4 regions of the Leclercia sp. genome follow, and region 3 is predicted to be linked to each of the others. Evidence: predicted binding sites of a transcription regulator. Region 3 holds the regulator's gene; each other region holds the start of a gene.

Region 1 (7,650 bases), on a different contig from region 3:
CTTCCGCTTCGTGATCCGTCGTTTCGACGTGAAAACGCCGGGCCGCACCGAAGTCACCGCCAATGCGAATGACAAAACGGATAGCGAAATCGCCACCGAAATCATCGGCCTGCTGGGCGGCGCGCAGAACATCGACTCCGTCGGTGCCTGCATCACCCGTCTGCGTCTGGAAGTTGCCCAGAGCGACAGGGTGGATAAAGACGGTCTGAACGGCCTCGGCGCACGCGGCGTGGTCTTCGTCGGCGACTCCGGCATTCAGGTAATCTTTGGCGCCCGGGCGCAGTTTATCGCCCAGACGATGTCCACCATGATCGGTAAATAATAAGCTGCCTGACCGACACGTCTCCTGTACTCTTACGGGAGACGTGGTTTTATCAGGCATTTCAGGGAGAAGATGTGAAGAAGGTCAGCATCATTGATGTCGCCCGCGAGGCAGGAGTCTCCGTCTCCACCGTCTCACTGGTCCTGCGTCAGAAAGGAAAAATCTCCGAGGCGACGATCGAAAAAGTTCACGCCGCCATCACCGCCCTGGGCTATGTGCATAACGTGGCCGCCGCCAACCTTCGCGCCAACACCTCCAATCTGATTGGTCTCATCCTGCGTGATTTCAGCGACAGCTTTTCCATCAAGGTGATGGCAAGTATCGTCCAGGAGCTGGAAAAGCAGGGTTTTATGGTGTTTCTCGGCCAGCCGCTGAACGATGGCGAGCATCTGGAGCGCTGCCTGCTCTCCTTTAAGCAGCAGGGCGTCGCCGGGGTGATTTATCTGGCCTCTGACACCCGTCATGCTGCCCTTCCGGCGTTGATCCGCCAGTGTCCGCTGCCGCTGGTGGCGGTGTCGCAGTCGCTGCTGGACGAGACCTGCAATCTGGTGATGCGCGATAACCGCCAGGCGGCGCATCTGGCGACCCGCTATCTGATTGAGCGCGGTCATCGCAATATCGCCTATATCGGCGGTATGGAAGGAGATCGGATCCGCGAGCAGCGCCTGCTCGGTTTTCGCAGCGCGATGACGCAAAACGGGCTGGTATTCCGCGACGAATCCGCCCCGGTCTGCAGCGACGATACCCAGGCGGTGAGTTTCGCCACCCGTCAGCTGCTGGAGAAGAACAACACCATCACTGCCCTGCTCTGCCACTCCCCGGATGCGATGATCGGCTCCATCTCCGGTATTCATCACGTCGGGCGTACCGTGGGGAAAGATGTGTTTCTCACCCAACAGGTGGCGCTGGTGGGGTTTGAGGATATGCTGCACGTCAATCTTACCTCCCCGTCCTTTACCTATGTCTCCTCGGCCAGCGAAGAGACGGGCCGTCAGGCGGCGGGGCTGATGATCCGCAAGCTGAAAGAGCCAGAGCTGCAAACCCAGCGCATTACCCTGTCGGGGCAATTGATCGCCCGGGAATCGGCATAATTCAGATTTACGCCCGGCACTGTGTTCAGCCGCGCTCTGCTATATTTCCATGATTTGCCATGGATAATCGTTATGCCAACCATCATTACCCACGCCGCGGTGCCGATTTGCCTCGGCTTAGGGCTGGGCACCCGGGTTATTCCCCCTCGCCTGCTGTTCGCCGGGATCGTCCTCGCCATGCTGCCGGATGCCGACGTGCTGTCGTTTAAGTTTGGCGTCGCCTACGGCAATGTTTTCGGTCATCGCGGCTTTACCCACTCCCTGCTGTTTGCCTTTGTGGTGCCGCTACTCTGCGTGTTAATCGGCCGACGATGGTTCAGGGCCGGGCTGGTGCGCTGCTGGCTGTTTTTAACGGTGTCATTGCTTTCGCACAGCCTGCTGGATTCGGTGACCACGGGCGGGAAAGGGGTCGGCTGGCTATGGCCGTGGTCGGATGAACGCTTCTTTGCGCCCTGGCAGGTGATTAAGGTCGCGCCTTTTGCGCTGTCACGCTACATGACGCCGTACGGTCATCAGGTAATTCTGTCGGAGCTGCTGTGGGTGTGGCTGCCGGGTGTGGTGCTGATGGGGTTGTTATGGTGGCGGCGGAGATAAAAAAGCCGGGTGGCGGCTGCGCCTTACCCGGCCTACGTCTGTGCTTTTGTAGGCCCGGCAAGCATCGCGCCGCCGGGCGTTACGGACTTACTTACGGCGCCAGGTGGTACCCTGCGGGCCATCTTCCAGAATGATACCCATCTCGGTCAGACGGTTACGCGCGGCATCGGCAGCGGCCCAGTCTTTCGCCTGACGGGCTTCCAGACGGGCTTTAATCAAGGCTTCAATCTCCGCCACTTCCCCGTCATCGGTCTGAGCACCGCTCTGCAGGAATACTTCCGGCTCCTGCTCCAACAGGCCCAGCACTCCCGATAGCTTGCGTAAATAACCCGCAGCTACATTTGCACCGGAATAATCGTTATTTTGTTTGCAATGATTAACTTCTTTCGCAAGTTCAAAGAGAACAGCATATGCCAAAGGAGTATTAAAATCGTCATCCATTGCTTCTTTGAAACGATCTTCATAATCAATACCGCGTGGAAATTCTGCCAACCCTCCTGACTCTGGAATATATGGGAGAGTCCCGCGCAGCGCGGTGTACAGACGCTCCAGCGCTGAACGCGCCTGCTTGAGGTTCTCTTCGCTGTAGTTCAGCTGGCTACGATAGTGGCCGGACATCAGGAAGTAGCGGATGGTTTCGGCATCGTAATACTTCAGCACGTCGCGCACGGTGAAGAAGTTGCCCAGCGATTTAGACATCTTCTCGCGGTCAATCATCACCATCCCGGAGTGCATCCAGTAGTTCACATACTCGCCGTCGTGGGCGCAGGTGGACTGGGCGATTTCGTTTTCATGGTGCGGGAACATCAGATCGGAACCGCCGCCGTGAATATCGAAGTGGTTACCCAGCTGTTTGCAGTTCATAGCCGAACATTCGATGTGCCAGCCCGGACGGCCCGCGCCCCACGGTGAAGGCCAGCTCGGCTCACCCTCTTTGGACATCTTCCACAGCACGAAGTCCATCGGGTTGCGCTTCACATCAACCACGTCCACGCGGGCTCCGGCCTGGAGCTGATCCAGGTCCTGACGAGAGAGCTGACCGTAGTGCGGATCGGTCGGCACGTCGAACATCACGTCGCCGTTGTCCGCCACGTAGGCGTGACCTTTGGCAATCAGCTGTTCGGTGATCTCAATGATCTCAGGGATATGGTGCGTCGCACGCGGCTCAAGGTCCGGGCGCAGGATGTTCAGCGCGTCGAAATCCTTGTGCATTTCGGCGATCATGCGATCGACTAAGGCGACGAAGTTTTCGCCGTTCTCGTTAGCACGCTTGATAATTTTGTCGTCGATATCGGTGATATTGCGTACATACTTAAGCTTGTACCCGAGGAAACGCAGATAGCGTGATACCACGTCAAACGCAACAAAGGTACGGCCATGGCCGATATGACAGAGGTCGTAAACGGTAATACCACACACGTACATGCCGACTTCCCCGGCATGAATAGGTTTGAATTCCTCTTTTTGGCGCGTCAGTGTGTTGAAGATTTTTAACATCGAAGATTCCATGTGAGACGTGTGTGGGTGAAAACGGCGTATTCTACACGCAAAATCATTTAAGTTGCATCAAGGCGGCAAGAGAAGAAATCCCCGGGAGCATAGATAACTATGTGACCGGGGTTTCTGAACGCAGCCAACGATGAGGCAACTTAAAGGATGAAGCGTGTCCGATAATTCAAACCTGAAGCAGCACACAATGCAAGGTGATCGCGCCGTGAGGTTATGCTATAACAAGCGCTTATTGTGGCCCCCCACGGGGTCGAAGCACCACTATAACGGAACAGGATGCAAAAATGGTTACTTTCCACACTAATCATGGCGATATCGTAATCAAAACCTTTGATGACAAAGCGCCTGAAACAGTTAAAAACTTCCTGGACTACTGCCGCGAAGGTTTCTACAACAACACCATTTTCCACCGTGTGATTAACGGCTTTATGATCCAGGGTGGCGGTTTTGAACCTGGTATGAACCAGAAAGAGACCAAAGACGCGATCAAAAACGAAGCGAACAACGGTCTGAAAAACACCCGCGGTACCCTGGCGATGGCCCGTACTCAGGCACCACACTCTGCCACCGCGCAGTTCTTCATCAACGTGGCTGACAACGACTTCCTGAACTTCTCCGGCGAAAGCCTGCAGGGTTGGGGCTACTGCGTGTTCGCAGAAGTGGTTGAGGGTATGGACGTGGTTGACAAGATCAAAGCCGTTTCTACTGGCCGCAGCGGTATGCACCAGGACGTTCCAAAAGAAGACGTCGTGATCACAAGCGTGACCGTCAGCGAATAATTCGTGGCGACACTCTTTATTGCAGATCTGCATCTGCAAACAGAAGAACCGGCGATCACCGCCGGTTTTCTGCGTTTTTTACAGGGTGAAGCCCGGCACGCCGATGCGCTTTACATCCTGGGGGACCTGTTCGAAGCCTGGATTGGCGACGACGACCCGAACCCGCTGCACCGCGAGATAGCGAGTGCGCTTAACGCGCTGGTTGACTCCGGCGTCCCCTGCTTCTTTATCCACGGCAACCGCGACTTTCTGATCGGCAAGCGTTTTGCCCGTGAAAGCAGCATGACCCTGCTGGCGGAAGAGACCGTCCTCGATCTGTACGGCCGCAAAATTCTGATTATGCATGGCGACACGCTCTGCACCGACGATACCGGTTATCTGGCGTTTCGCGCCAAAGTGCATACGCCCTGGATCCAGACCCTGTTTCTCGCCCTGCCGCTGTTTATCCGCAGCCGCATTGCGGCGAAGATGCGCGCCGGCAGCAAGGCCGCCAACAGCAGCAAATCGATGACCATCATGGACGTCAATCCGCAGGCCGTCGTCAGCGTGATGGAAAAACATCAGGTGCAGTGGCTGATCCACGGCCATACCCATCGCCCGGACGTGCACGACCTGACCGTCAACGGCGAGCCCGCCCACCGCGTGGTGTTAGGGGCCTGGCATAGCGAAGGCTCGATGATTAAGGTCACGCCCGAAGGCGTGGAGCTGATCGCTTTTCCGTTCTGAAACCCCGCCTGAAATTCATTCAAATTTTTTGAATTCAATCCGCAAATTGTTTTGATTTTAATCACACTCTGGTCGGCCTATGATGACTCACATCAGGGCAACAACGCCCTACTCCAAACAAAACAGCTTAAGGAATACGACCATGAAATCCATCAAAACTTTCGTTGCAGTTGCCACTCTTTCTCTGATCTCTTTCGGTTCTTTCGCTCAGAGCGTGAGCGCTACCGCCTCCACCCTGGACCGTGCCGAAGCGAAAATTGCCGCTCAGGCCGCTAAAGAAGGTGCTGCGTACAAAATCACCAGCGCACAGTTCGACAACCGCGTGCACATGACCGCTGAACTGACCAAATAATTTAACTGATTGCCGTGCCGCCAGAGAGAAGACCCGCGACAGCGACAATACGATGAACAAGGAAAAGAGAATGAAAAATATCAGTATCGTCAGCGCCCTGCTGCTGGCCGCAACACTGTCATCTGGCGCAATGGCTGCAGCGCATCACGTCTCCGCGCCAGAGGCGGGCTCCAATATCGACACGGCAGTGCATCAGAATCATATTGATGTGAACCATGCCTTCGACAAAGAGAACCTGACCGCAGGCAATCTCCTGTAAAAAAGGTTCAGATATCCTGTTAAAGCCCGCCGAAAGGCGGGCTTTTTCGTTGCAGCAACAGACCGACTTTGGCAGAAGTTTTAGCCGCGCAACCGTTTTCCTTGCCTGTGTATCGTGCTATTCTCTGTCACCTCAAAAGCCGAGAGTTGTGCACCACAGGAGTTTTAAGACGCATGTCTTCCAGCAATAATCCGGCGCGTGTCGCCATCGTGATGGGGTCCAAAAGCGACTGGGCTACCATGCAGTTCGCCGCCGAAATCTTTGACATCCTGAATGTTCCTCACCACGTTGAAGTGGTCTCCGCACACCGCACCCCCGATAAACTGTTCAGCTTCGCCGAAGGCGCGGAAGAGAACGGCTATCAGGTGATTATTGCCGGTGCCGGCGGGGCTGCGCATCTGCCCGGCATGATTGCCGCCAAAACCCTGGTGCCGGTGCTCGGCGTCCCGGTCCAAAGCGCAGCCCTGAGCGGCGTCGACAGCCTCTACTCCATCGTGCAGATGCCGCGCGGCATTCCGGTAGGAACGCTGGCAATCGGTAAAGCGGGTGCTGCTAACGCCGCCCTGCTGGCCGCACAGATCCTCGCCACTCACGATAAAGAACTGCATCAGCGCCTGGTCGCGTGGCGTACCGCCCAGACCGACGAGGTTCTGGAGAACCCGGATCCGCGAGGTGCGGCATGAAACAGGTTTGCGTCCTCGGTAACGGTCAGTTAGGCCGCATGCTGCGTCAGGCCGGTGAACCGCTGGGGATCGCCGTCTGGCCGGTCGGGCTGGACGATGAACCTGAAGCCGTGCCCTTCCAGCAAAGCGTCATTACCGCCGAGATTGAGCGCTGGCCAGAGACCGCTCTGACCCGCGAGCTGGCGCGCCACAACGCCTTCGTTAATCGCGACGTCTTCCCGATCATTGCCGACCGTCTGACGCAAAAGCAGCTGTTTGACGATCTGCATCTTGCCACCGCGCCGTGGCAGCTGCTGACGGAGAAAGGCCAGTGGTCCGGCGTGTTTGCCACTCTGGGCGAGCTGGCGATCGTCAAGCGCCGCGTGGGTGGCTACGACGGACGCGGCCAGTGGCGTCTGCGGGCCGGTGAAACCGACCAGCTGCCGGATGAGTGCTACGGCGAGTGCATCGTTGAGCAGGGCATTAACTTCAGCGGTGAAGTGTCGCTGGTGGGCGCCCGTGCCCACGACGGCAGCACCGTCTTTTATCCCCTGACGCACAACCTGCATCAGGACGGCATTCTGCGCACCAGCGTAGTCTTCCCGCAGGCCAATGCGGCTCAGCAGGCGCAGGCCGAAAGCATGCTCTCGGCCATTATGCAGGAGCTGGGCTACGTCGGCGTGATGGCAATGGAGTGCTTTGTCACCCCGAACGGCCTGCTGATCAACGAGCTGGCCCCGCGCGTGCACAACAGCGGCCACTGGACGCAAAACGGCGCTTCCATCAGCCAGTTTGAGCTGCACCTGCGCGCCATTACCGGGCTGCCGCTGCCGCAGCCGGTGGTCAATAGCCCGTCGGTGATGATCAACCTGATCGGCACCGATCTGAACTACGACTGGCTGAAGCTGCCTCTGGTGCATCTGCACTGGTATGACAAAGAGGTGCGTCCGGGACGCAAGGTCGGCCACCTGAACCTGAACGACAGCGATATTCCTCGTCTGAGCGCCACGCTCGAAGCCATTGTCCCCCTGCTACCGCCGGAATACGCCAGCGGTATCGCCTGGGCGCAGGCAACGCTAAGCTAAGTCTTACCGCCGGGGAGTTGATCTTCCCCTTCCCCGGCGTAAAATCCTGCCCATCGCTGTTTTGAGGGATCCTTATGAACGATGGGACGGACTACCGCGCCATACTTACCGCCGACACGCCGATAATCGACGTGCGCGCCCCCGTGGAATTTGCCCAGGGCGCGATGCCTGCGGCGATCAACCTGCCATTAATGAATGACGACGAACGCGCCGCCGTAGGCACCTGCTATAAACGCCAGGGGCCGGAGGCAGCCCTCGCGCTCGGCCACCG
Region 2 (7,650 bases), 1.2 Mb from region 3:
GGGCATTGCCCTGAGTATTGCCCTGCGCCATGTCTCCACCTCGAATCGCAGGCTGGCGCTGGTGCTCTGGCTGCAGGCGGTGGGGGTGATTGCCGCCTGGCTGCTGCCGGGGATGGCCGGTCTGGTGACCGGGGCGCTGTTAGTGGGTGGCGGATTTTTATGTGCGGTGCAGCTCTCGTTGCTCTACGGGCGCGAGCTGGCACCGAATCATACGCGGTACATGGCCGGGTTACTGACGACCGGCTATGCGGTCGGGCAGCTGATTGGCCCGATGACCTCGGCGCTGTCGAGCTGGCTTACTCAGCAGCTGGAGCCCGCTCTGGGCCTTGCGGGTGTCGCCCTTTTCGTGGCGGGTGGGCTGGTCTGGCAGCGTCAGGTTGAAAGGTAACGGCAATTGGAATAATTATCGCGGTGAATACTGGATTATGCTCGCCGCCTCACGCACAATGAGTGCACATTTTGCCCCACGGAGGGCAGAAGAGCACCGCACCTGCAGGAGAAAAGAATGTCATCAATGAGTAAAGAAGCAGCTCTCGTCCACGAGGCGCTGGTCGCACACGGTCTCGAAACCCCGCTGCGCCCACCGGTTCAGGATCTGGACAACGAAACGCGTAAACGTCTTATTTCCGGGCATATGACCGAAATCATGCAGCTGCTGAATCTCGATTTGAGCGATGACAGTCTGATGGAGACCCCGCGTCGCATCGCCAAAATGTATGTCGATGAGATTTTCTCGGGGCTGGATTATGCCAACTTCCCGAAAATCACCGTCATTGAAAACAAAATGAAGGTGGATGAAATGGTGACGGTGCGTGATATCACCCTGACCAGCACCTGTGAACACCATTTTGTCACCATCGACGGCAAAGCGACCGTGGCCTATATTCCGAAGGACGCGGTAATTGGCCTGTCGAAGATTAACCGCATCGTGCAGTTCTTTGCCCAGCGTCCGCAGGTGCAGGAGCGTTTAACCCAGCAGATCCTCATCGCGCTGCAGACGCTGCTTGGCACCAACAACGTGGCGGTTTCCATTGATGCGGTACATTATTGCGTGAAAGCGCGCGGCATTCGCGATGCGACCAGCGCCACCACCACGACCTCTTTGGGTGGCCTGTTTAAATCAAGCCAGAACACCCGTCAGGAGTTCCTGCGCGCCGTGCGTCATCGCGACTGATCGTTAGGGCAGAATACATGGAAAGAAATGTCACGCTGGATTTCGTTCGTGGCGTCGCGATTCTGGGTATTCTGCTGCTCAATATTAGCGGCTTCGGTCTGCCGAAAGCCGCTTATCTCAATCCTGCCTGGTATGGCGATATTACCCTCAGCGACGCCTGGACATGGGCGGTGCTGGATCTGTTCGCCCAGGTTAAATTCCTCACTCTGTTTGCCCTGCTGTTCGGGGCTGGCCTTCAGCTGCTGCTGAAACGCGGTAAACGCTGGATCCAGGCCCGACTTTCGCTGCTGGTCCTGCTCGGCTTTATTCATGGCCTGCTGTTCTGGGACGGCGATATTCTGCTGGCCTATGGGCTGGTGGGGCTGATCTGCTGGCGCATTATCCGCGATGCGCAGGATATTAAAAATCTCTTCAATACCGGGGTGGTGCTGTTCGTCATCGGCGTTGCCATTCTGCTGCTGCTGGGAGTGATTTCGGGCGGCTCCACCAATCGCTCCTGGGTGCCAGATGCGGCCAACCTGCAGTATGAGCAGTACTGGAAGCTGGGCGGCGGAGCGGAGGCCATCAGCAACCGGGCCGATATGCTGGGTAACAGCCTGCTGGCGCTTGGCGCGCAGTATGGCTGGCAGCTGGCGGGGATGATGCTGATCGGCGCTGCGCTGATGCGTACCGGCTGGCTGAAAGGCGAATTTAGCCTGCGTCATTACCGGCGTACCGGGCTGTGGCTGGTGCTGATCGGTCTGGCGATTAATCTCCCGGCGGTGATCGCCCAGTGGTATGTGAGCTGGGATTATCGCTGGTGTGCGTTTCTGTTACAGGCGCCGCGCGAGCTGAGCGCGCCGTTTCAGACCATAGGCTATGCCGCGCTGATGTATGGCTTCTGGCCACAGCTCTGCCGTTTCCGGCTGGTCATGGCGATAGCCTGCGTGGGGCGTATGGCGCTCAGCAACTACCTTCTACAGACACTGATCTGCACGACTCTGTTCTATCACCTCGGCCTGTTTATGCAGTTCGATCGCCTGCAGCTGCTGGGCTTCGTTCTGCCCATCTGGCTGGTGAATATCCTGTTCTCCGTTTTCTGGCTGCGTCATTTCCGTCAGGGACCGCTGGAGTGGCTGTGGCGACAATTGACCGCACGTGCTGCAGGGGTTTCATCAAATAATACATCCGGATAACGATCTGGATCACAATCATTAACAAAACGGATGTAACCGTTTTCATCCTTGTGAGCTTCTTCACGTAGTCCTCCCGTTCTCGCTGCCAGAATAGTCACCTTGCTAAACACAGGGGGTGTCTGTGAGTTGCTGCAATCTAAATAAGGATGGTGAATATGATCACCATTCGTGACGTCGCGCGTCAGGCGGGCGTTTCTGTCGCTACCGTTTCCCGGGTTCTTAACAACAGCGCGCTGGTCAGTCCGGAGACGCGCGAGAGCGTGATGAAGGCCGTCACCGCGCTGGGCTACCGGCCAAACGCTAACGCCCAGGCGCTGGCGACCCAGGTCAGCGACACCATCGGCGTGGTGGTGATGGACGTGTCGGATGCCTTCTTTGGTGCCCTGGTGAAAGCCGTGGACATGGTCGCTCAGGAGCACCAGAAATACGTGCTGATCGGCAACAGCTATCACGAGGCGGAAAAAGAGCGTAATGCCATTGAGGTGTTGATTCGCCAGCGCTGTAACGCCCTGATTGTGCACTCAAAAGCCTTAAGCGATGAAGAGCTCTCTTCCCTGATGGAGCAGATCCCCGGCATGGTGCTGATCAACCGCATCGTGCCCGGCTATGCCCACCGCTGCGTCTGCCTTGATAACGTCAGCGGAGCGATGATGGCGACGCGGATGCTGGTGAATAACGGCCATCAGCGCATCGGCTATCTTGCATCAAGCCACCGCATTGAAGATGACGAAATGCGGCGTGAAGGCTGGCAGAAAGCCTTGCTGGAGCAGGGCATTGCCGCATCGGACAGCTGGATCGGCACCGGCGCGCCGGACATGCAGGGCGGGGAAGCGGCCATGGTGGAGCTGCTCGGGCGCAACCTGCAGCTGACCGCGGTCTTTGCCTATAACGACAGCATGGCCGCAGGCGCGCTGACGGCGCTGAAAGATAACGGCATTGCGGTGCCACAGCATCTGTCATTGATTGGTTTCGATGATATCCCGATTGCCCGTTACACCGACCCACAGCTGACGACGGTGCGCTACCCGATCGCCTCTATGGCGCGGCTGGCCACGGAGCTGGCGTTACAGGGCGCCGCAGGGAAGCTGGATATCAACGCAACACACTGTTTCATGCCGACTTTAGTGCGTCGCCATTCGGTTGCCATTCGGCAAATTGTGGCACCGATCACTAACTAATAATTCGCCGTGATGTAACCGTTTTCAATTTGTGAGTAAATTCACAGTAAGTTAACAATGCGCTGTCTATGATGTCAGCGTTTTAGTGACTGAAACGTTATGTAACGGTGAATAATCACTTTCACTATAGTCAGGACACGTTAAACATCCAAAAAAACGCATTCTGGAGCGTTACCGACCAAGGAAGATAGAAATTTTATAAGTGGACTTCGGCCGGCATTAACGTTTCATTAACATTTGCCCGCCGATCGTTATTCACACGAACTACCCTGCATAAAAACCGGAGATATCATGAATAAGAAGGTGTTGACTCTGTCTGCTGTTATGGCAAGCATGCTTTTTGGTGCAACCGCGCACGCTGCAGATAGCCGTATTGGTGTGACTATCTATAAATACGACGATAACTTTATGTCTGTTGTGCGTAAGGCCATCGAAAAAGAGGGTAAATCAGCGCCAGACGTGCAGCTGCTGATGAATGACTCCCAGAATGACCAGTCCAAACAGAACGACCAGATCGACGTACTGCTGGCAAAAGGCGTGAAAGCACTGGCAATCAACCTGGTTGACCCGGCGGCTGCAGGCACCGTTATTGAGAAAGCACGTGGCCAGAATGTGCCAATCGTGTTCTTCAACAAAGAACCTTCCCGTAAGGCGCTGGATAGCTACGACAAAGCCTTCTACGTGGGCACCGACTCCAAAGAATCCGGCATCATTCAGGGCGACCTGATTGCCAAACACTGGGCGGCCAACCCGAACTGGGATCTGAACAAAGACGGTCAGATTCAGTTTGTTCTGCTGAAAGGCGAGCCAGGCCACCCGGATGCTGAAGCACGTACCACTTATGTGATCAAAGAGCTGAACGACAAGGGTCTGAAAACCCAGCAGCTGGCATTAGATACCGCTATGTGGGACACCGCTCAGGCGAAAGACAAGATGGACGCATGGCTGTCCGGCCCGAACGCTAACAAAATCGAAGTGGTTATCGCCAACAACGATGCGATGGCAATGGGTGCAGTAGAAGCGCTGAAAGCACACAACAAATCCTCAATCCCGGTATTTGGCGTGGATGCTCTGCCAGAAGCGCTGGCACTGGTTAAATCTGGCGCAATGGCCGGTACCGTGCTGAACGATGCTAACAACCAGGCGAAAGCCACCTTCGATCTGGCGAAAAACCTGGCAGACGGCAAAGGCGCTGCTGACGGCACCAACTGGAAAATCGACAACAAAATTGTTCGCGTACCTTACGTTGGCGTAGATCAGGAAAACCTGTCGCAGTTCACCGGCAAATAAGTTTTAGCATTCCACTGGGCGCAGCTTCTGCGCCCTTTTATCACGCGACGCGAGGCCGAGAAGGTATAATTATGGTCAGCACAACGACTCAGTCGTCCGGTGAATACTTGTTGGAAATGAGCGGTATCAACAAGTCTTTTCCCGGTGTTAAAGCACTGGATAATGTTAATTTAAAAGTACGGCCTCACTCCATTCACGCCTTAATGGGTGAAAACGGTGCGGGTAAATCAACATTATTGAAATGCTTATTTGGGATCTATTCAAAAGATTCTGGCAGCATTCTTTTTCAGGGGAAAGAGATCGATTTCCATTCTGCCAAAGAGGCACTGGAAAACGGTATTTCGATGGTTCACCAGGAACTTAACCTGGTTCTTCAGCGTTCTGTTATGGACAATATGTGGCTGGGTCGTTATCCGACCAAAGGCGTATTTGTCGATCAGGACAAAATGTATCGCGATACCAAAGCGATTTTTGATGAACTGGATATTGATATCGATCCGCGCGCGCGCGTGGGTACGTTATCAGTTTCACAGATGCAGATGATCGAAATCGCCAAGGCCTTCTCCTATAACGCGAAAATCGTGATTATGGATGAGCCGACCTCTTCATTAACGGAGAAAGAGGTGAACCACCTGTTCACTATTATCCGTAAGCTGAAGGATCGCGGCTGCGGCATCGTTTATATCTCGCATAAAATGGAAGAGATCTTCCAGCTGTGTGATGAGATCACAGTGCTACGCGACGGCCAGTGGATCGCCACCCAGCCGCTGGAAGGGCTGGATATGGACAAGATCATCGCCATGATGGTCGGTCGTTCCCTGAACCAGCGCTTCCCGAGCAAAGAGAACAAGCCGGGCGAAGTGATTCTGGAAGTGCGCAACCTGACGTCATTGCGCCAGCCTTCCATTCGCGATATCTCCTTCGACCTGCACAAAGGAGAGATCCTCGGGATTGCCGGTCTGGTCGGGGCCAAGCGTACCGATATCGTGGAGACCCTGTTCGGGATTCGTGAGAAATCCGGCGGGACCATTACCCTGCACGGTAAAAAGATCAATAACCATAACGCCAACGAAGCCATTAACCACGGTTTTGCGCTGGTGACGGAAGAGCGGCGCTCGACCGGTATTTATGCCTATCTGGATATTAACTTTAACTCCTTAATTTCTAATATTCATAATTACAAAAACAAAATCGGTCTGTTGGATAATTCCCGCATGAAAAGCGATACCCAGTGGGTAATTGACTCTATGCGCGTAAAAACCCCAGGACATCGCACGCAAATTGGCTCGCTCTCCGGTGGTAACCAGCAAAAGGTGATTATTGGCCGCTGGCTGTTAACCCAGCCTGAAATTCTGATGCTGGATGAACCGACCCGTGGTATCGACGTCGGCGCAAAATTTGAGATTTATCAGCTGATTGCTGAATTAGCCAAGAAAGATAAAGGGATTATTATTATTTCGTCCGAAATGCCGGAATTGTTAGGGATCACCGATCGTATTCTGGTCATGAGCAATGGTCTCGTTGCCGGAATTGTTGAAACCAAAACGACAACGCAAAACGAAATTTTGCGTCTTGCGTCTTTGCACCTTTAAGCTTAGGGGCTCCACATGAGTGCGTTAAATAAGAAAAGTTTCCTTACTTATCTGAAAGAAGGCGGTATTTACGTTGTTCTTTTAGTCTTGCTGGCCATTATTATTTTCCAGGATCCGACATTCTTAAGTCTGCTGAACTTAAGTAACATTCTGACGCAGTCTTCGGTACGTATTATTATCGCGCTGGGCGTGGCGGGTCTGATCGTCACCCAGGGTACTGACCTGTCAGCCGGTCGTCAGGTCGGTCTGGCTGCGGTTGTCGCGGCAACGCTTCTACAGTCGATGGAAAACGCCAACAAGGTGTTCCCGGAAATGGCGACCATGCCCATTATCCTGGTGGTCCTGATTGTCTGCGTTATCGGTGCGGTTATTGGTCTGATTAACGGTATTATCATCGCTTACCTGAACGTTACGCCGTTCATCACCACTCTGGGTACGATGATCATCGTTTACGGTATTAACTCCCTGTACTACGACTTCGTGGGGGCATCGCCGATTTCCGGTTTCGACAGCGGGTTCTCCACCTTTGCGCAGGGCTTTATCGCGCTGGGCAGCTTCCGCCTCTCCTACATCACCTTCTACGCCCTGATTGCAGTGGCGTTTGTCTGGGTGCTGTGGAACAAAACCCGCTTCGGTAAGAACATCTTCGCTATCGGCGGTAACCCGGAAGCGGCGAAAGTCTCCGGTGTTAACGTGGCGCTGAACCTGCTGGTGATTTATGCCCTGTCCGGCGTGTTCTACGCGTTCGGTGGTTTACTGGAAGCGGGCCGTATCGGCTCTGCCACCAACAACCTCGGCTTTATGTATGAGCTGGATGCGATTGCCGCGTGCGTCGTGGGTGGCGTGTCCTTCAGCGGTGGTGTGGGTACCGTTCTCGGCGTGGTAACCGGTGTGATCATCTTCACCGTGATCAACTACGGTCTGACCTATATCGGCGTGAACCCGTACTGGCAGTACATTATTAAAGGCGCGATTATTATCTTCGCCGTTGCGCTGGACTCCCTGAAGTACGCGCGTAAAAAGTAAGATTTGTGATAACAAAAAACCCGCTTATCACCAGCGGGTTTTTTTATGATTATTGTGGTTCATTCGCTAACAGCGACACGATAAGTGATTTTGAGGTGGGTACCAGCCCGGTTTCCAGCCCGAACGGTTTAAAGACCTTATTAATCATCTCTGCAGAAAAATTGCCTTTATCATTTTCCACTTCTGATAACGTCTTACGCGCCACCTTCACCAGA
Region 3 (7,650 bases):
TCCGGCGGGGTAAGTTCCTCTTTTGCATACTCTTTCAATTTGCTACTCTATCCCTTCATTCAGTAGGGCTATTGAATGGATCACTATAATAAGGAGAGAAGCAATGTCGTTTGAATTACCTGCATTACCGTATGCAAAAGACGCCCTGGCCCCGCATATTTCGGCGGAGACCCTGGAATACCACTACGGCAAACACCACCAGACCTACGTTACCAACCTGAACAACCTGATCGGCGGCACCGCGTTCGAAGGGAAATCCCTGGAAGAGATCGTGCGCACGTCCGAAGGCGGCGTGTTTAACAACGCCGCTCAGGTGTGGAACCACACCTTCTACTGGCACTGCCTGGCACCCAATGCTGGCGGCGAACCCACGGGTGAGCTGGCTGCGGCCATCACTGCTGCGTTCGGCAGCTTTGCGGAATTTAAAGCGAAGTTTACCGATGCTGCGGTGAAGAACTTTGGCGCAGGCTGGACCTGGCTGGTAAAAGAGGCAGACGGCAAACTGGCGATCGTCTCTACGTCTAACGCGGGAACGCCGTTAACCACCCGCGCGACTCCGCTGCTGACCGTCGACGTCTGGGAACATGCGTATTACATCGATTACCGTAATGCGCGCCCGAATTACCTCGAGCACTTCTGGGCGCTGGTAAACTGGGAATTTGTGGCGAAGAACTTCGCGGCATAATGAAAACGCCGAAGGGAACTCCTTCGGCGTTATTTTTATTCGGTGGCGCAAACCGGCTCAGGTTGTTTTCGCCCGGAGGCAAAGACCAGAATAAGTCCCAGGGCGGCGATAATGGCCCCCATCACCGGTACGAAGCTGTAACCCATCCCGCTGGATATCACTGCCCCACCGGCTGCCGCACCCAGCGCATTGCCCAGGTTGAAAGCACCGATATTTACAGACGATGATAATCCCGGCGCATCGCTTGCGACGCGCATGACGCGCATCTGCAGCGGCGGTACCACCGCAAAGGTCGCCATGCCCCATACCACCATCGCCACGGCCGCGCCCACTTCATTACGCGCCAGCCAAGGGATCGCCAGCATGATGACAATCAGCAGCAGTAAAAAGCCTTTCAGGGTGCCGCTCACGGACTTATCCGCCAGCTTGCCGCCCAGATAGTTGCCGATGGAAAAACCAACGCCAATCAGCACCAGCATGGCGGTGATAAAGGCCGGGGTCGCCTGGTTGATGTCATGCAGCACCGGGGCAATATAGGTATAGAGGGTGAACATCGCGCCAGCGCCGAGGACGGTGGTCAGCAAGGCAGATAACACCTGCGGACGCAGCAGAACCGCCAGCTCTTTGCGCACTTCCGGCTTTTCGCCCGCCCCACCCGCAGGTAAGGAGAAGAACAGCGCGATCATCGAGACGACACCCAGCAGCGCGGTAGCCAGGAAGGACATCCGCCAGCCAATGACTTCGCCCATCCAGGTTGCGGCAGGCACGCCGCCAATATTGGCGATGGTCAGGCCCATAAACATGGTGGCGACGGCGCTGGCCTGCTTGTGTTTCGGCACCACGCTTGCGGCCACTACCGACCCGAGGCCAAAGAAGGCACCGTGGTTCAGGCTGGTGAGAATACGCGACAGCATCAGGGTGGTGTAATCCGGCGAGAGCGCCGAGAGAACGTTACCCACGGTAAAGATCGCCATCAGAAAGATCAGCGCGTTGCGGCGTCCGCGATGGGACAGCAGGAGGGTCATCAGGGGCGCGCCCACCATCACGCCGATGGCGTAGGCGCTGATCAGCATGCCTGCAGCGGGAATAGAGACATCCACGCCCCGGGCAATAACCGGTAGCAGGCCCATCGGGGAAAATTCGGTGGTACCGATACCAAAGGCACCAATGGCCAGGGCCAGCAGCGGAAAATTGATTCTCATACTTCAACTCCAGACACCGTGTCGTCAGGCGACACAGAACAATGAAGGCGAAAGCATGACATCAATCACAAAAAATGAGAAGTTAACAATTTAGCAAAAGATTTTTGCAGGGCGCGTAACAATAAGCGAAAAGGAACGAGGGAGAGCTGACCTCTCCCGCATCAATCAGTGCAGTGCCGCAGTCAGACCGCTGGCAACAATCAGACTCAGAACAATAATGGTAGTAATCAGCGAAAACTTAAGATCGGTACTCATCAATTTTTCTCCTTTTAATCACCCTACGAAGAGTGAGCTTGCTCATTTTTACACAGTTGAGGGTAAAAATCTTGCAGGATTTAGATTGATATCGGTTTTTGCTCTTCCCCTTTGGGCCAAGATAAGACAAAATTCCACGCTAAATTTATTAGCGTACCGGCCATTGACCCCCTCCTGACGTCCTGTGTCGTTTTCCCGGCGTACCGCAATTCAAATTGCGCAATTAGGGCGAGTGAAGGCAAACGTTTACCTATTGGTTTTTCAGGAGCTTAGATATGGTCTGGAGTGACATCTGATGGCAACAATTAAAGACGTGGCGAAACGCGCAAACGTTTCCACTACAACCGTATCACATGTTATTAACAAAACCCGCTTTGTCGCGGAAGAGACCCGCAACAACGTCTGGGCGGCCATTAAAGAGCTGCACTACTCTCCAAGCGCCGTGGCCCGTAGTCTGAAGGTGAATCACACCAAATCGATCGGCCTGCTGGCGACCAGCAGTGAAGCGCCCTATTTTGCGGAAATTATTGAAGCGGTAGAGAAGAACTGCTTCCAGAAAGGCTACACCCTGATCCTCGGCAACGCCTGGAACAGCCTCGAAAAACAGCGGGCCTATCTGTCGATGATGGCGCAAAAGCGCGTCGACGGTCTGCTGGTGATGTGTTCCGAATACCCGGAACCCCTGCTCACCATGCTGGAAGAGTATCGCAATATTCCGATGGTGGTGATGGACTGGGGCGAAGCGAAGGCCGACTTTACCGATTCGGTGATCGATAACGCCTTTGAAGGCGGCTACATGGCCGGTCGTTATCTGATCGAACGCGGCCACCGCGAAATCGGCGTGATCCCGGGGGCGCTGGAGCGCAACACCGGTGCCGGGCGTCTGGCGGGCTTTATGAAGGCGATGGAAGAGGCATTAATCACGGTGCCGGAAAACTGGATCGTGCAGGGTGACTTTGAGCCGGAGTCCGGCTACCGCGCCATGCAGCAGATCCTCTCCCAGAGCCCGCGTCCAACCGCCATCTTCTGCGGCGGGGATATTATGGCGATGGGTGCGCTCTGCGCCGCCGATGAGATGGGTCTGCGCGTTCCGCAGGACGTTTCGCTGATCGGGTATGATAACGTGCGCAACGCCCGCTTCTTTACCCCGGCGCTGACCACCATCCACCAGCCGAAAGATTCGCTGGGGGAGACCGCCTTCAATATGCTGCTGGACCGTATCGTCAATAAGCGCGAAGAGTCCCAGTCCATTGAGGTACATCCGCGCCTGATTGAACGCCGCTCCGTCGCGGATGGTCCGTTCCGCGACTACCGCCGTTAATCCTCTCCGGGAGCCAGCATCTCTGGCTCCCGCAGCCACTCCCGGTTCATCGTTTCACTGTCTCCCAGATAATCCAGCAGCCAGGCCAAAGCCGGCGACATATCGTTTTGTTGCCAGGTCAGGCAGCACGCCGCATCCGGGAAGGGATTTTCCAGCGTTAGCTCAACCCACTTGCCGCTGTCGATCCACGGTCGGGCAAAATGCACCGGCACCATCCCCACGCACAGGCCGGCCGAGAGGCAGGTGGCCGACGATTCCCAGTCGGGTGTAACAATCCGCCGCTGGTTGTCCAGCAGCCAGGTGATGCGTTTCGGCAGCGAGCGGGAGGTGTCTTCGCGCACCAGCGAGGGCCAGTTGCGCAGGGTATCATCGCTGAGCGGCCCTTCCATGGCGGCCAGCGGATGATGGCTGGCGACCACGCAAATCCAGCTCAGCGTGCCCATATCACGAAACGCATAGCGTCCCCCGACCGGGATCGCCTGGGTGGCACCTATCGCCATCTCCACCCTGCCGTCCGCCAGCGCGTCCCAGACGCCGTTAAAGACCTCCTGCGAGACCCGCAGCTCGACGTCCGAAAAGTGGCGGTAAAAATCGACAATCATCTGCCGGGTGCGCTCGGGGCGCACGATATTATCCACCGCAATGGAGATATGGCTGCGCCAGCCGTTGGCGATCTGCTGACACTGTTCGCGGGTGATCTGCATTTTTTTGATAACAGACCGCCCCTCTTTCAGAAACCAGGTCCCGGCGGGGGTCAACTCCACGTCGCGATGACGCCGTTCAAACAGCGGCACCGCCAGCCACTCCTCCAGCTGACGCACGGTATAGCTGATGGCGGACGGAACGCGATGCAGCTCCTGCGCTGCTCCGCTGAAGCTGCCGTTACGCGCGACGGCATCCACCACTTCAAGAGAATATTCTGACCACATTTTCTGCCTGCAAAATTTTTGAACGCAACCGCCAAATATTAGCGTTTCACAAGCGGGTTTGCACTCCCTACACTCAGCGCCTACCCATACCTGCGCCCAAACGGAGAATAGAACAATGACACCCGGGAAAGGATTTTTAGTCTGGCTCGGCGGCTTAAGCGTGCTGGGCTTCCTCGCCACCGATATGTACCTGCCTGCCTTCTCGATCATGCAGGAGGATCTGCAAACCCCGGCGGCCGCCATTAGCGCCAGCCTGAGCCTGTTCCTGGCAGGCTTTGCCTTTGCCCAACTGCTGTGGGGACCGATGTCCGACCGCTTCGGCCGTAAGCCGGTGCTGCTGGCTGGTTTAGCCATTTTTGCCCTCGGCTGCCTCGGCATGCTGTGGGTCCGCGATGCCACCTGGCTGCTGGTGCTGCGCTTTATCCAGGCGGTGGGGGTCTGCGCCGCAGCGGTGACCTGGCAGGCGCTGGTAACCGATTACTACCCGGCCTCGCGCACTAACCGCATTTTCGCCACCATCATGCCGCTGGTCGGTCTCTCTCCGGCGCTGGCGCCGCTGCTGGGCAGCTGGATCCTCGCCCACTTCAGCTGGCAGGCCATTTTTGCAGTGCTGTTTGTTATCACCCTGGTGCTGATGATCCCGGCGTTTTTCCTGAAGCCGACAGCGACAAAAAAAGGACAATCTGAGCAACGCGTTACCTTTGTTTCGCTGCTCCGCTCGCGCACCTATCGCGGCAACGTGCTGATCTACGCCGCCTGCTCCGCGAGCTTCTTCGCCTGGCTGACCGGCTCGCCGTTTATTCTCAGCGACATGGGCTACAGCCCGGCGGCGATCGGCCTGAGCTACGTGCCGCAGACCATCGCCTTCCTGATCGGTGGCTATGGCTGCCGTGCCGCGCTGCAGAAGTGGCAGGGCCACCAGATGCTGCCGTGGCTGCTGGGGCTGTTTGCCTTCAGCGTGATCGCCACCTGGGCGGTCGGGTTTATCCCGGGCGCGGGCCTGGCTGAGCTGCTGATCCCCTTCTGCCTGATGGCGGTGGCGAACGGCGCAATCTACCCGATTGTGGTCGCGCAGGCCCTGCGTCCCTTCCCGCAGGCGACCGGCAGCGCAGCCGCTCTGCAAAACACCCTGCAACTGGGCCTCTGCTTCCTGGCGAGCCTGCTGGTATCGTGGCTGATTGCTACTCCGCTGCTGACCACCACCAGCGTGATGGTAGCAACCGTGGTGCTGGCGGCGCTGGGCTACCGGATGCAGTACGTCCCTGCAGGCCCGCAGGATGACAGCCTGCAAGCCGAATCTTCCCGGGCTTGACAGAACATTGATTAGCTTGCTAACAATATCCTGTTGAATCACTACGATATCAGTCCTATACTGACTGAAGCGTTCTGATAATTACTAAAAATATTAAGTGTTAACGGGAGCCGGAGTGCTCCCGTTTTACCATGGATGGCCTTTCGGCAAGGGTCCTCTCCCTTCCTCTGTTCTACGTCGGATATTAGCCTCACGGGTTACACCGTGAAATTTCTCATTCTTCATAAAGAGCGTCTACGCTGTTTATGGATTCTGATCACATCAGGTGATGGAGAAGCTATGAGTTCATCGTGTATAGAAGAAGTCAGCATCCGGAATGATGACTGGTTCCGGATAGTCAACGAATTGCTGAGCCGCGCGGGTATTACCATTAACGGCCCGGCATCCTCCGATCTACAAATAAAACACCCCGATTTTTTTAAACGCGTCCTGCAGCAGGGCTCGCTGGGTCTTGGCGAGAGCTATATGGACGGCTGGTGGGAGTGTGAGCGGCTGGATATCTTTTTCAATAACGTCCTGCGGGCGGGCCTGGAAAAACAGCTGCCCAGCCACCTGAAGGATACGCTGCGGATCGCCACTGCCCGCCTGTTCAACCTGCAGAGTAAAAAGCGCGCCTGGATCGTCGGCAAAGAGCATTACGATCTGGGTAACGACCTGTTCAGCCGCATGCTCGACCCCACCATGCAGTACTCCTGCGGTTACTGGAAAGAGGCGACCACCCTCGAGCAGGCACAGCAGGATAAATTACGTCTGATCTGCGAAAAGCTGCAGCTGAAACCCGGCATGCGGGTGCTGGACATCGGCTGTGGCTGGGGTGGGCTGGCGCATTTTATGGCGCATCACCATGGCGTCAGCGTGGTGGGCGTGACCATCTCAGCGGAGCAGCAACGCCTGGCGCAGGCGCGCTGTGCCGGTCTGGATGTCACCATCCTGTTGCAGGATTACCGCGATCTGAGCGACCAGTTCGATCGCATCGTCTCGGTAGGGATGTTCGAACACGTCGGGCCGAAGAACTACCGCACCTATTTTGAGGTGGTGGATCGTAACCTGAAGCCGGATGGTCTGTTTCTGCTGCACACCATTGGTTCACAAAAAACCGATCATCGCGTCGATCCGTGGATCGATAAATACATCTTTCCGAATGGCTGTTTACCCTCAGTCCGCCAGATCGCCAATGCCAGCGAACCCCATTTCGTGATGGAAGACTGGCATAATTTTGGCGCTGATTACGATACCACCCTGATGGCATGGCATGAACGTTTCCTCGCCGCCTGGCCGGAGATCGCAGACAACTATTCCGAACGATTTAAACGGATGTTCAGCTATTACCTGAATGCCTGTGCCGGGGCGTTTCGCGCCCGGGATATTCATCTGTGGCAGGTGGTCTTTAGCCGCGGCGTGGAGCACGGCCTGCGGGTGGCGCGCTAAACAAAACACCCCGGCTTGCCGGGGTGTTTTTTTATCACGCGTCGTTGAGGGTCTGTTGGATAGCGGCCGCCTCTTTGGCTGCCAGCACGCGCTCTACGGTATCGACCACGGCCTGGGTTTGGGGATCGATTTCAATATTGACCCGATGGCCCAGCTTTTTATTGCCGAGGGTGGTGCGCTGCAGCGTCTCCGGGATCAGATGGACGCAGAAACGGGTTGGCGTCACCTCGCCCACCGTCAGGCTGATGCCGTCCACACCAATAAATCCTTTATACAGGATGTATTTCATTAAGGACGGATCCTGAACTTTAAACCAGATCTGGCGGTTATTTTCTGACGTCAGGATTTTAGAAATTTCAGCCGTGGTCATAATATGGCCCGACATTAAATGTCCGCCAATTTCATCGCTGAATTTCGCCGCGCGTTCCACATTGACCACATCACCTTCAGCCAGCTCGCCCAGGTTGGTGATACGCAGCGTTTCCTTCATTAAATCGAAACTGATCAGGTTGCCGTTA
Region 4 (7,650 bases), 1.3 Mb from region 3:
CGCGGCGAGGACATTGAGCTGTCTGAAGAGCGCGAGTTCCCGACTCAGGTAGGCGACGCAACGGGCAACGCCCGTCTCTCCATCGGCTGCGTACGCAACGATTACGGCATGCCGGAGCAGGTCCAGTTCTGGTCGGTGGCCGACAACGTCCGTTTCGGCGGCGCGCTGATGGCGGTGAAAATTGCCGAAAAACTGGTGCAGGAGTATCTGTACTGATGTCAGAAGTTGAACAAAAGCCGGTCCATAGAATTGCCCTCGGGATTGAGTACGATGGCAGTAAATATTATGGCTGGCAGCGTCAGAACGAGGTGCGCAGCGTCCAGGAGAAACTGGAGAAAGCGCTCTCTCAGGTGGCGAATGAGCCCATCAATGTACTGTGCGCCGGGCGTACCGACGCTGGCGTCCACGGTACGGGGCAGGTGGTACATTTTGAAACCACCGCGGTGCGTAAAGACGCGGCCTGGACGTTGGGGGTAAATGCGAATTTGCCTGGAGACATCGCGGTGCGCTGGGTCAAAACTGTGCCGGATGATTTTCACGCGCGTTTCAGCGCCACCGCGCGCCGTTACCGCTACATCATCTATAACCAGCGTCTGCGTCCGGCAGTGTTAGGCCAGGGCGTAACGCATTTTTACGCGCCGCTGGATGCCGAACGCATGCACCGCGCGGCGCAGGCGTTGATCGGTGAAAACGACTTTACCTCGTTTCGCGCAGTGCAGTGTCAGTCGCGCACCCCGTGGCGCAACGTCATGCACATCAACGTCAGCCGTCATGGGGCGTATGTGGTGGTGGATATCAAGGCCAACGCCTTTGTTCACCATATGGTCAGGAATATCACAGGCAGCCTGATGGAAGTGGGCGCCGGACACCAGCCGGAGAGCTGGATTGCAGAGTTGCTGGCAGCGAAGGACAGAACCCTGGCAGCAGCAACGGCGAAAGCGGAAGGGCTCTATCTGGTCTCGGTCGATTACCCGGATCGTTTTGACCTTCCGAAACCGCCAATGGGCCCGCTGTTTTTAGCGGACTGATAGCCGTGCAATAAAGGTTTAGACAATATGGATTTAATTCGCTTTCTGATTGATTTCATTCTGCATATTGATGTTCACCTGGCAGAGCTGGTCGCTGATTACGGCGTCTGGGTCTATGCCATTCTGTTCCTGATCCTGTTTTGTGAAACCGGACTGGTGGTGACGCCGTTCTTACCGGGCGATTCGCTGCTGTTCGTGGCGGGGGCGCTGGCCTCTCTGGAAACCAACGACATCAACGTTCACCTGATGGTGGTTCTGATGCTTATCGCCGCGATCCTTGGCGATGCGGTGAACTACACTATAGGTCGGCTGTTTGGCGAGCGGTTGTTCAGTAACCCGGACTCAAAAATCTTCCGTCGCAGCTATCTCGATAAAACCCATGCGTTTTACGAGAAGCACGGTGGTAAAACGATTATTCTCGCGCGCTTCGTGCCGATCGTCAGAACCTTTGCGCCGTTTGTTGCGGGAATGGGTCACATGTCGTACCGTCACTTCGCGCTCTATAACGTGACCGGCGCGTTGCTGTGGGTACTCAGCTTTACCTACGCGGGATATTTCTTCGGGACCATTCCTATGATTCAGGAAAACCTCAAGTTACTGATCCTGGGGATTATTGTGGTCTCCATTTTGCCGGGGGTGATCGAAATTATTCGTCACCGACGCGCGGCGGCAAAACAGACAAAATAAAAGCACGACTGCGGTTCGACCACTTTTTTATCCAAAGTTTCGGGCTGTTATGTTTTAATGTGCAACATTCATGGTCTGTCGGGGGCAAAAATGGCATTATGCGCCCCTTGCAGCAAACCTGGTTCAGGCAGAAAGGTTATCAATGAGCTGGATTGAACGAATTAAAAGTAATATCACCCCAACCCGCAAAGCGAGTATTCCTGAAGGGGTGTGGACCAAATGTGACAGCTGTGGCCAGGTTCTGTACCGCGCCGAGCTGGAGCGTAATCTGGAAGTTTGTCCGAAGTGCGATCACCACATGCGTATGTCGGCGCGTAACCGCCTGCATAGCCTGCTGGATGAAGGTTCTCTGGTTGAACTGGGCAGCGAGCTTGAGCCGAAAGATGTGCTGAAGTTCCGCGACTCCAAGAAATACAAAGACCGTCTGGCCTCTGCGCAGAAAGAGACCGGCGAGAAAGACGCCCTGGTGGTGATGAAAGGCACCCTGCACGAGATGCCGGTTGTCGCAGCGGCATTCGAGTTCTCCTTTATGGGCGGCTCGATGGGTTCCGTAGTTGGCGCGCGCTTTGTGCGTGCGGTTGAGCAGGCGCTGGAAGACAACTGTCCGCTGATCTGCTTCTCCGCCTCCGGTGGTGCCCGTATGCAGGAAGCGCTGATGTCGCTGATGCAGATGGCGAAAACCTCCGCAGCGCTGGCGAAAATGCAGGAGCGCGGTCTGCCGTACATCTCCGTACTGACCGACCCGACCATGGGCGGCGTATCGGCGAGCTTCGCGATGCTGGGCGATCTGAACATCGCTGAACCGAAAGCGCTGATCGGCTTTGCCGGCCCGCGCGTTATCGAGCAAACGGTACGTGAGAAACTGCCGCCGGGCTTCCAGCGCAGTGAGTTCCTTATCGAGAAAGGCGCTATCGACATGATCGTCCGCCGCCCGGAAATGCGCCTGAAACTGGCCAGCGTCCTGGCGAAGCTGATGAATCTGCCGTCGCCGAGCCCGGATGAGCCGCGCGAAGGCGTGGTGGTACCGGATCAGGAACCCGAGGCCTGATAACTGAAAAGGGCAGGGCCAATGGCGCTGCCCTTTTGCTTTCTAACCGTAACTGAAAAGCGCGCAACATGGAAAATATCACTCTTCCCCAAGCCACGTCGCCTCTGGCCGCGTGGCTTTCTTATCTGGAAAACCTGCACAGTAAAGCCATCGACATGGGACTCGAGCGCGTCAGCCAGGTAGCGGCGCGCCTTGACGTTCTGAAACCGGCTCCCTTTGTCTTCACCGTGGCGGGCACCAACGGCAAAGGCACCACCTGCCGCACGCTGGAGTCCATGCTGATGGCCGCGGGCTACAAAGTAGGTGTCTACAGCTCGCCGCATCTGGTGCGCTACACCGAGCGCGTGCGGGTGCAAAACGCAGAGTTAGCCGAATCGGCGCATACCGCCTCGTTCGCCGAAATCGAAGCCGCGCGTGGCGACACGTCACTCACCTATTTTGAATATGGCACGCTGTCGGCGCTGTGGCTGTTTAAGCAGGCGCAGCTGGACGTGGTGATCCTCGAAGTCGGGTTAGGCGGGCGTCTGGACGCCACCAATATCGTCGATCCGGACGTGGCGGTGGTGACCAGCATCGCGCTGGATCATACCGACTGGCTGGGGCCCGATCGCGAAAGCATCGGCCGTGAAAAAGCCGGTATTTTCCGCGCGGGCAAACCGGCGATTGTTGGTGAACCTGAAATGCCGCATACCATTGCTGATGTGGCCCAGGAGAAGGGGGCGCTGCTGCAGCGTCGTGACGTCGACTGGCGCTACAGCGTGACACAGAACGGCTGGCGCTTTGAAGATGCTAAAGGCGCGCTGGATAATCTGCCGCTGCCACAGGTGCCGCAGCCGAATGCCGCCACGGCGCTGGCCGCACTGCGCGCCAGCGGTCTGGCGGTAAACGAGCAGGCCATCCGCGACGGTATTCAGCAGGCTATCCTCGCCGGGCGTTTCCAGACGGTGAGCGAATCGCCGCGTCTGATTCTGGATGTGGCGCATAATCCTCACGCCGCGGCCTATCTCGCAGGACGTCTCAAATCATTGCCAAAAACCGGGCGCGTGCTGGCGGTTATCGGTATGCTTCATGATAAAGATATTGGCGGCACGCTGGCCTGCATGGAGAGTGTGGTCGATAGCTGGTATTGTGCACCTCTGGAAGGCCCGCGTGGGGCAACGGCTGAACAGCTGATGGAACATCTCGGCGAGGGCCAGAGCTTTGCCAGCGTGGAGCAGGCATGGCGCGCGGCGATGGCGGACGCCAGACCAGAAGATACCGTGCTGGTGTGTGGATCTTTCCACACGGTGGCACATGTCATGGACGTAATGGATGCGGGGAGAACCGGTGGCAAGTAAGTTTCAGAACCGTTTAGCAGGCACCATTGTGCTGGTGGCGCTGGGGGTGATTATTCTCCCCGGGCTGCTTGATGGACAGAAAAAGCATTATCAGGATGAGTTCGCGGCGATCCCGCTGGTGCCGAAACCGGGCGACCGGGATGAGCCGGACATGCTGCCGGCGGCAACGCAGGCGCTACCTGCTCAACCGCCTGAAGGGGCGGCGGAAGAGGTGCAGGCGGGCGATGCCGCAGCACCATCCTTAGATCCGTCGCGTCTGGCGGCCGGTAACAGTAACGAACTGGATCCGGCGGCAGTCGAGCAGTACGCGCCAAAACCGGTGCAGAAACCGAAGCCGGTTGAGAAGCCGAAACCGCAGCGCGATAACACCAGCCAGCAGCTGGCGGCGGCCACGGAAACCCCACCGGCCAAATCGGCGGCAGAAGAGAAACCGGCCCCGACCGGTAAAGCCTACGTGGTGCAGCTCGGCGCGTTGAAAAATGCCGACAAGGTCAACGAGGTGGTGGCCAAACTCCGTGGCGCGGGGTATCGCGTTTACACTTCACCTACGACGCCGGTACAGGGTAAAATCACCCGTATTCTCGTCGGCCCGGATGCATCGAGAGATAAGCTGAAAGGGTCGCTTGGCGAGCTGAATCAACTCTCCGGTCTGAGCGGCGTGGTGATGAACTACAGCGTGAACTGAGTTTTTCTCTGACTAAAAAACAGGCGTAGCAGATTGCCTGAGAAGGTAACCCGCCTGGGGCGCTGAACATTTTTTCAGCGCTTTTTTTATTTACGCGCGGGAAGGAAATCCCTACGCAAACGTTTTCTTTTTCTGTTAGAATTCGCCCCGAACTGGATGACAGGGCGTTTAATCGTGGGACGTATATGGTCTGGATTGATTACGCCATCATTGCGGTGATAGGTTTTTCCTGTCTGGTTAGCCTGATCCGTGGCTTTGTTCGTGAAGCGTTATCGCTGGTAACCTGGGGCTGTGCCTTCTTTGTTGCCAGTCATTACTACACTTACCTGTCTGTCTGGTTCACGGGCTTTGAAGATGAACTGGTCCGAAACGGAATCGCCATCGCGGTGCTGTTTATCGCGACGCTGATTGTTGGCGCCATTGTTAACTTCGTGATTGGCCAGCTGGTTGAGAAAACCGGTTTGTCAGGAACGGACAGGGTGCTTGGGATCTGTTTCGGTGCCTTGCGAGGGGTGTTGATTGTCGCCGCGATACTGTTCTTCCTTGATACCTTTACCGGGTTCTCAAAAAGTGAAGACTGGCAGAAATCGCAGCTGATCCCGCAGTTTAGCTTCATCATCAGATGGTTCTTTGACTATCTGCAAAGCTCGTCGAGTTTTTTGCCCAGGGCATAAACCCTGAGATGTGGCTTAACGAGGAAATGACGAATGTGCGGTATTGTCGGTATCGCCGGTTTCATGCCGGTAAACCAGTCTATTTATGACGCATTATCGGTGCTTCAGCACCGTGGGCAGGATGCTGCGGGTATCATCACCATTGATGCACACAACTGCTTCCGTTTACGTAAGGCCAATGGCCTGGTCAACGATGTGTTTGAAGCCCGCCATATGCAGCGTCTGCAGGGTAACATGGGTATTGGTCACGTTCGTTACCCTACCGCAGGCAGTTCCAGCGCCTCTGAAGCGCAGCCTTTCTACGTTAACTCCCCGTATGGCATCACGCTTGCCCACAACGGCAACCTGACCAACGCCCACGAGTTGCGTAAAAAGCTGTTTGAAGAGAAGCGTCGCCACATTAACACCACTTCAGATTCTGAAATTCTGCTTAACATCTTTGCCAGCGAACTGGATAACTTCCGTCACTATCCGCTGGAAGCCGACAACATTTTTGCTGCCGTGGCAGCCACTAACCGTCTGATTCGCGGGGCCTATGCCTGCGTAGCGATGATTATCGGCCACGGTATGGTCGCGTTCCGCGATCCGAACGGGATTCGCCCGCTGGTGCTGGGGAAACGCGATATTGGCGATGGCCGCACCGAGTATATGGTGGCCTCCGAAAGCGTGGCTCTGGATACGCTGGGCTTTGAGTTCCTGCGTGACGTTGCTCCGGGCGAAGCGGTGTACATCACCGAAAAAGGCCAGCTGTTTACCCGCCAGTGTGCGGAAAACCCGGTCAGCAACCCGTGCCTGTTCGAGTACGTCTACTTTGCCCGTCCGGACTCCTTCATCGACAAAATCTCCGTCTACAGCGCCCGCGTAAATATGGGCACCAAGCTCGGCGAGAAAATTGCCCGCGAGTGGGAAGATCTGGATATCGACGTGGTTATTCCGATTCCGGAAACCTCCTGCGATATCGCACTCGAGATAGCCCGCATTCTGGATAAACCGTACCGTCAGGGCTTTGTGAAAAACCGCTACGTTGGCCGCACCTTTATCATGCCAGGCCAGCAGCTGCGCCGTAAATCGGTGCGCCGCAAGCTGAACGCCAACCGCGCGGAGTTCCGTGATAAGAACGTGCTGCTGGTGGATGACTCCATTGTGCGGGGCACCACTTCAGAGCAGATTATCGAGATGGCCCGTGAAGCGGGTGCGAAGAAGGTCTATCTGGCCTCTGCGGCACCGGAGATTCGCTTCCCGAACGTCTACGGTATCGACATGCCGACCGCTAACGAGCTGATCGCTCACGGTCGCGAAGTGGACGAGATCCGCCAGATCATCGGTGCCGACGGCCTGATTTTCCAGGATCTGAACGATCTGATCGACGCGGTGCGCGCCGAGAATCCGGATATCCAGCAGTTCGAGTGTTCGGTGTTCAACGGTATCTACGTCACCAAAGATGTGGACCAGAAGTATCTGGACTACCTCGACTCTCTGCGTAACGACGATGCGAAAGCCGTGCAGATGGCGAACGATCTCGAAAGCTTAGAGATGCACAACGAAGGTTAATCCTTCTCACAGGCGAGGGCGTCCGCCCTCGCTTGCAACTCCCGCCAAAATCCTGCACAGTCTGCCCAGTTACAGTAAGGGCGATAATCATGAAACGATTGATAGTAGGGATCTCAGGGGCCAGCGGCGCGATTTACGGTGTCCGTTTGCTGCAGGTATTACGCGACGTCGCTGACGTTGAAACCCATCTGGTGATGAGCCAGGCTGCGCGGCAGACCCTCTCTCTCGAAACCGATTACTCCCTGCGCGACGTTCAGGCGTTGGCCGACGTGGTGCATGATGCCCGCGATATCGCGGCCAGCATCTCCTCCGGGTCGTTTAAGACCGCGGGCATGGTGATCCTGCCCTGTTCCATCAAAACCCTCTCCGGCATCGTCAACAGTTATACCGATACCCTGGTAACCCGCGCCGCCGACGTGGTGCTGAAAGAGCGCCGCCCGCTGGTGCTTTGCGTGCGCGAGACTCCGCTGCATCTGGGCCACCTGCGGCTGATGACGCAGGCTGCTGAACTGGGGGCGGTACTCATGCCGCCGGTCCCGGCGTTTTATCATCGTCCGCAAAGCCTGGATGAGGTAATTAACCAGACGGTGAACCGGGTTCTGGATCAGTTCGATATTGAGCTGCCGGACGATCTCTTCAC

The links. Region 3 encodes PurR, which represses purine synthesis genes. Its sites were predicted from a motif close to CANGCAAACGTTTGCNTG; they were not measured.
Region 1: purE (5-(carboxyamino)imidazole ribonucleotide mutase) is a predicted target of PurR. The motif match lies at 5,718-5,735, and genes of this name have one in related genera.
Region 2: galS (HTH-type transcriptional regulator GalS) is a predicted target of PurR. The motif match lies at 2,379-2,396, and genes of this name have one in related genera.
Region 4: cvpA (colicin V production protein) is a predicted target of PurR. The motif match lies at 4,898-4,915, and genes of this name have one in related genera.

Annotation. Positions count from the first base shown of each region.
Region 1 covers NZ_DAIQCE010000002.1:206,576-214,225, forward strand. Annotated here, with positions in the region: gene V7Q49_RS10280 (PTS transporter subunit EIIC) at 1-322, shown strand, start outside; gene V7Q49_RS10285 (substrate-binding domain-containing protein) at 397-1,413, shown strand; gene V7Q49_RS10290 (metal-dependent hydrolase) at 1,486-2,007, shown strand; gene cysS (cysteine--tRNA ligase) at 2,095-3,504, opposite strand; gene ppiB (peptidylprolyl isomerase B) at 3,801-4,295, shown strand; gene lpxH (UDP-2,3-diacylglucosamine diphosphatase) at 4,299-5,021, shown strand; gene V7Q49_RS10310 (YdgH/BhsA/McbA-like domain containing protein) at 5,164-5,373, shown strand; gene V7Q49_RS10315 (hypothetical protein) at 5,444-5,632, shown strand; gene purE (5-(carboxyamino)imidazole ribonucleotide mutase) at 5,806-6,315, shown strand; gene purK (5-(carboxyamino)imidazole ribonucleotide synthase) at 6,312-7,379, shown strand; gene mnmH (tRNA 2-selenouridine(34) synthase MnmH) at 7,454-7,650, shown strand, end outside.
Region 2 covers NZ_DAIQCE010000001.1:209,732-217,381, forward strand. Annotated here, with positions in the region: gene V7Q49_RS00885 (YbfB/YjiJ family MFS transporter) at 1-388, shown strand, start outside; gene folE (GTP cyclohydrolase I FolE) at 506-1,174, shown strand; gene yeiB (DUF418 domain-containing protein YeiB) at 1,192-2,349, shown strand; gene galS (HTH-type transcriptional regulator GalS) at 2,505-3,527, shown strand; gene mglB (galactose/glucose ABC transporter substrate-binding protein MglB) at 3,819-4,817, shown strand; gene mglA (galactose/methyl galactoside ABC transporter ATP-binding protein MglA) at 4,889-6,409, shown strand; gene mglC (galactose/methyl galactoside ABC transporter permease MglC) at 6,425-7,435, shown strand; gene V7Q49_RS00920 (helix-turn-helix domain-containing protein) at 7,485-7,650, opposite strand, start outside.
Region 3 covers NZ_DAIQCE010000001.1:1,367,359-1,375,008, forward strand. Annotated here, with positions in the region: gene sodB (superoxide dismutase [Fe]) at 104-685, shown strand; gene V7Q49_RS06405 (MFS transporter) at 721-1,887, opposite strand; gene cydH (cytochrome bd-I oxidase subunit CydH) at 2,053-2,142, opposite strand; gene purR (HTH-type transcriptional repressor PurR) at 2,438-3,463, shown strand; gene punR (DNA-binding transcriptional activator PunR) at 3,460-4,392, opposite strand; gene punC (purine nucleoside transporter PunC) at 4,508-5,704, shown strand; gene cfa (cyclopropane fatty acyl phospholipid synthase) at 5,984-7,132, shown strand; gene V7Q49_RS06435 (riboflavin synthase subunit alpha) at 7,167-7,650, opposite strand, start outside.
Region 4 covers NZ_DAIQCE010000001.1:70,785-78,434, forward strand. Annotated here, with positions in the region: gene V7Q49_RS00275 (aspartate-semialdehyde dehydrogenase) at 1-216, shown strand, start outside; gene truA (tRNA pseudouridine(38-40) synthase TruA) at 216-1,028, shown strand; gene V7Q49_RS00285 (DedA family protein) at 1,056-1,715, shown strand; gene accD (acetyl-CoA carboxylase, carboxyltransferase subunit beta) at 1,858-2,763, shown strand; gene folC (bifunctional tetrahydrofolate synthase/dihydrofolate synthase) at 2,832-4,100, shown strand; gene dedD (cell division protein DedD) at 4,090-4,785, shown strand; gene cvpA (colicin V production protein) at 4,971-5,459, shown strand; gene purF (amidophosphoribosyltransferase) at 5,493-7,010, shown strand; gene V7Q49_RS00315 (UbiX family flavin prenyltransferase) at 7,100-7,650, shown strand, end outside.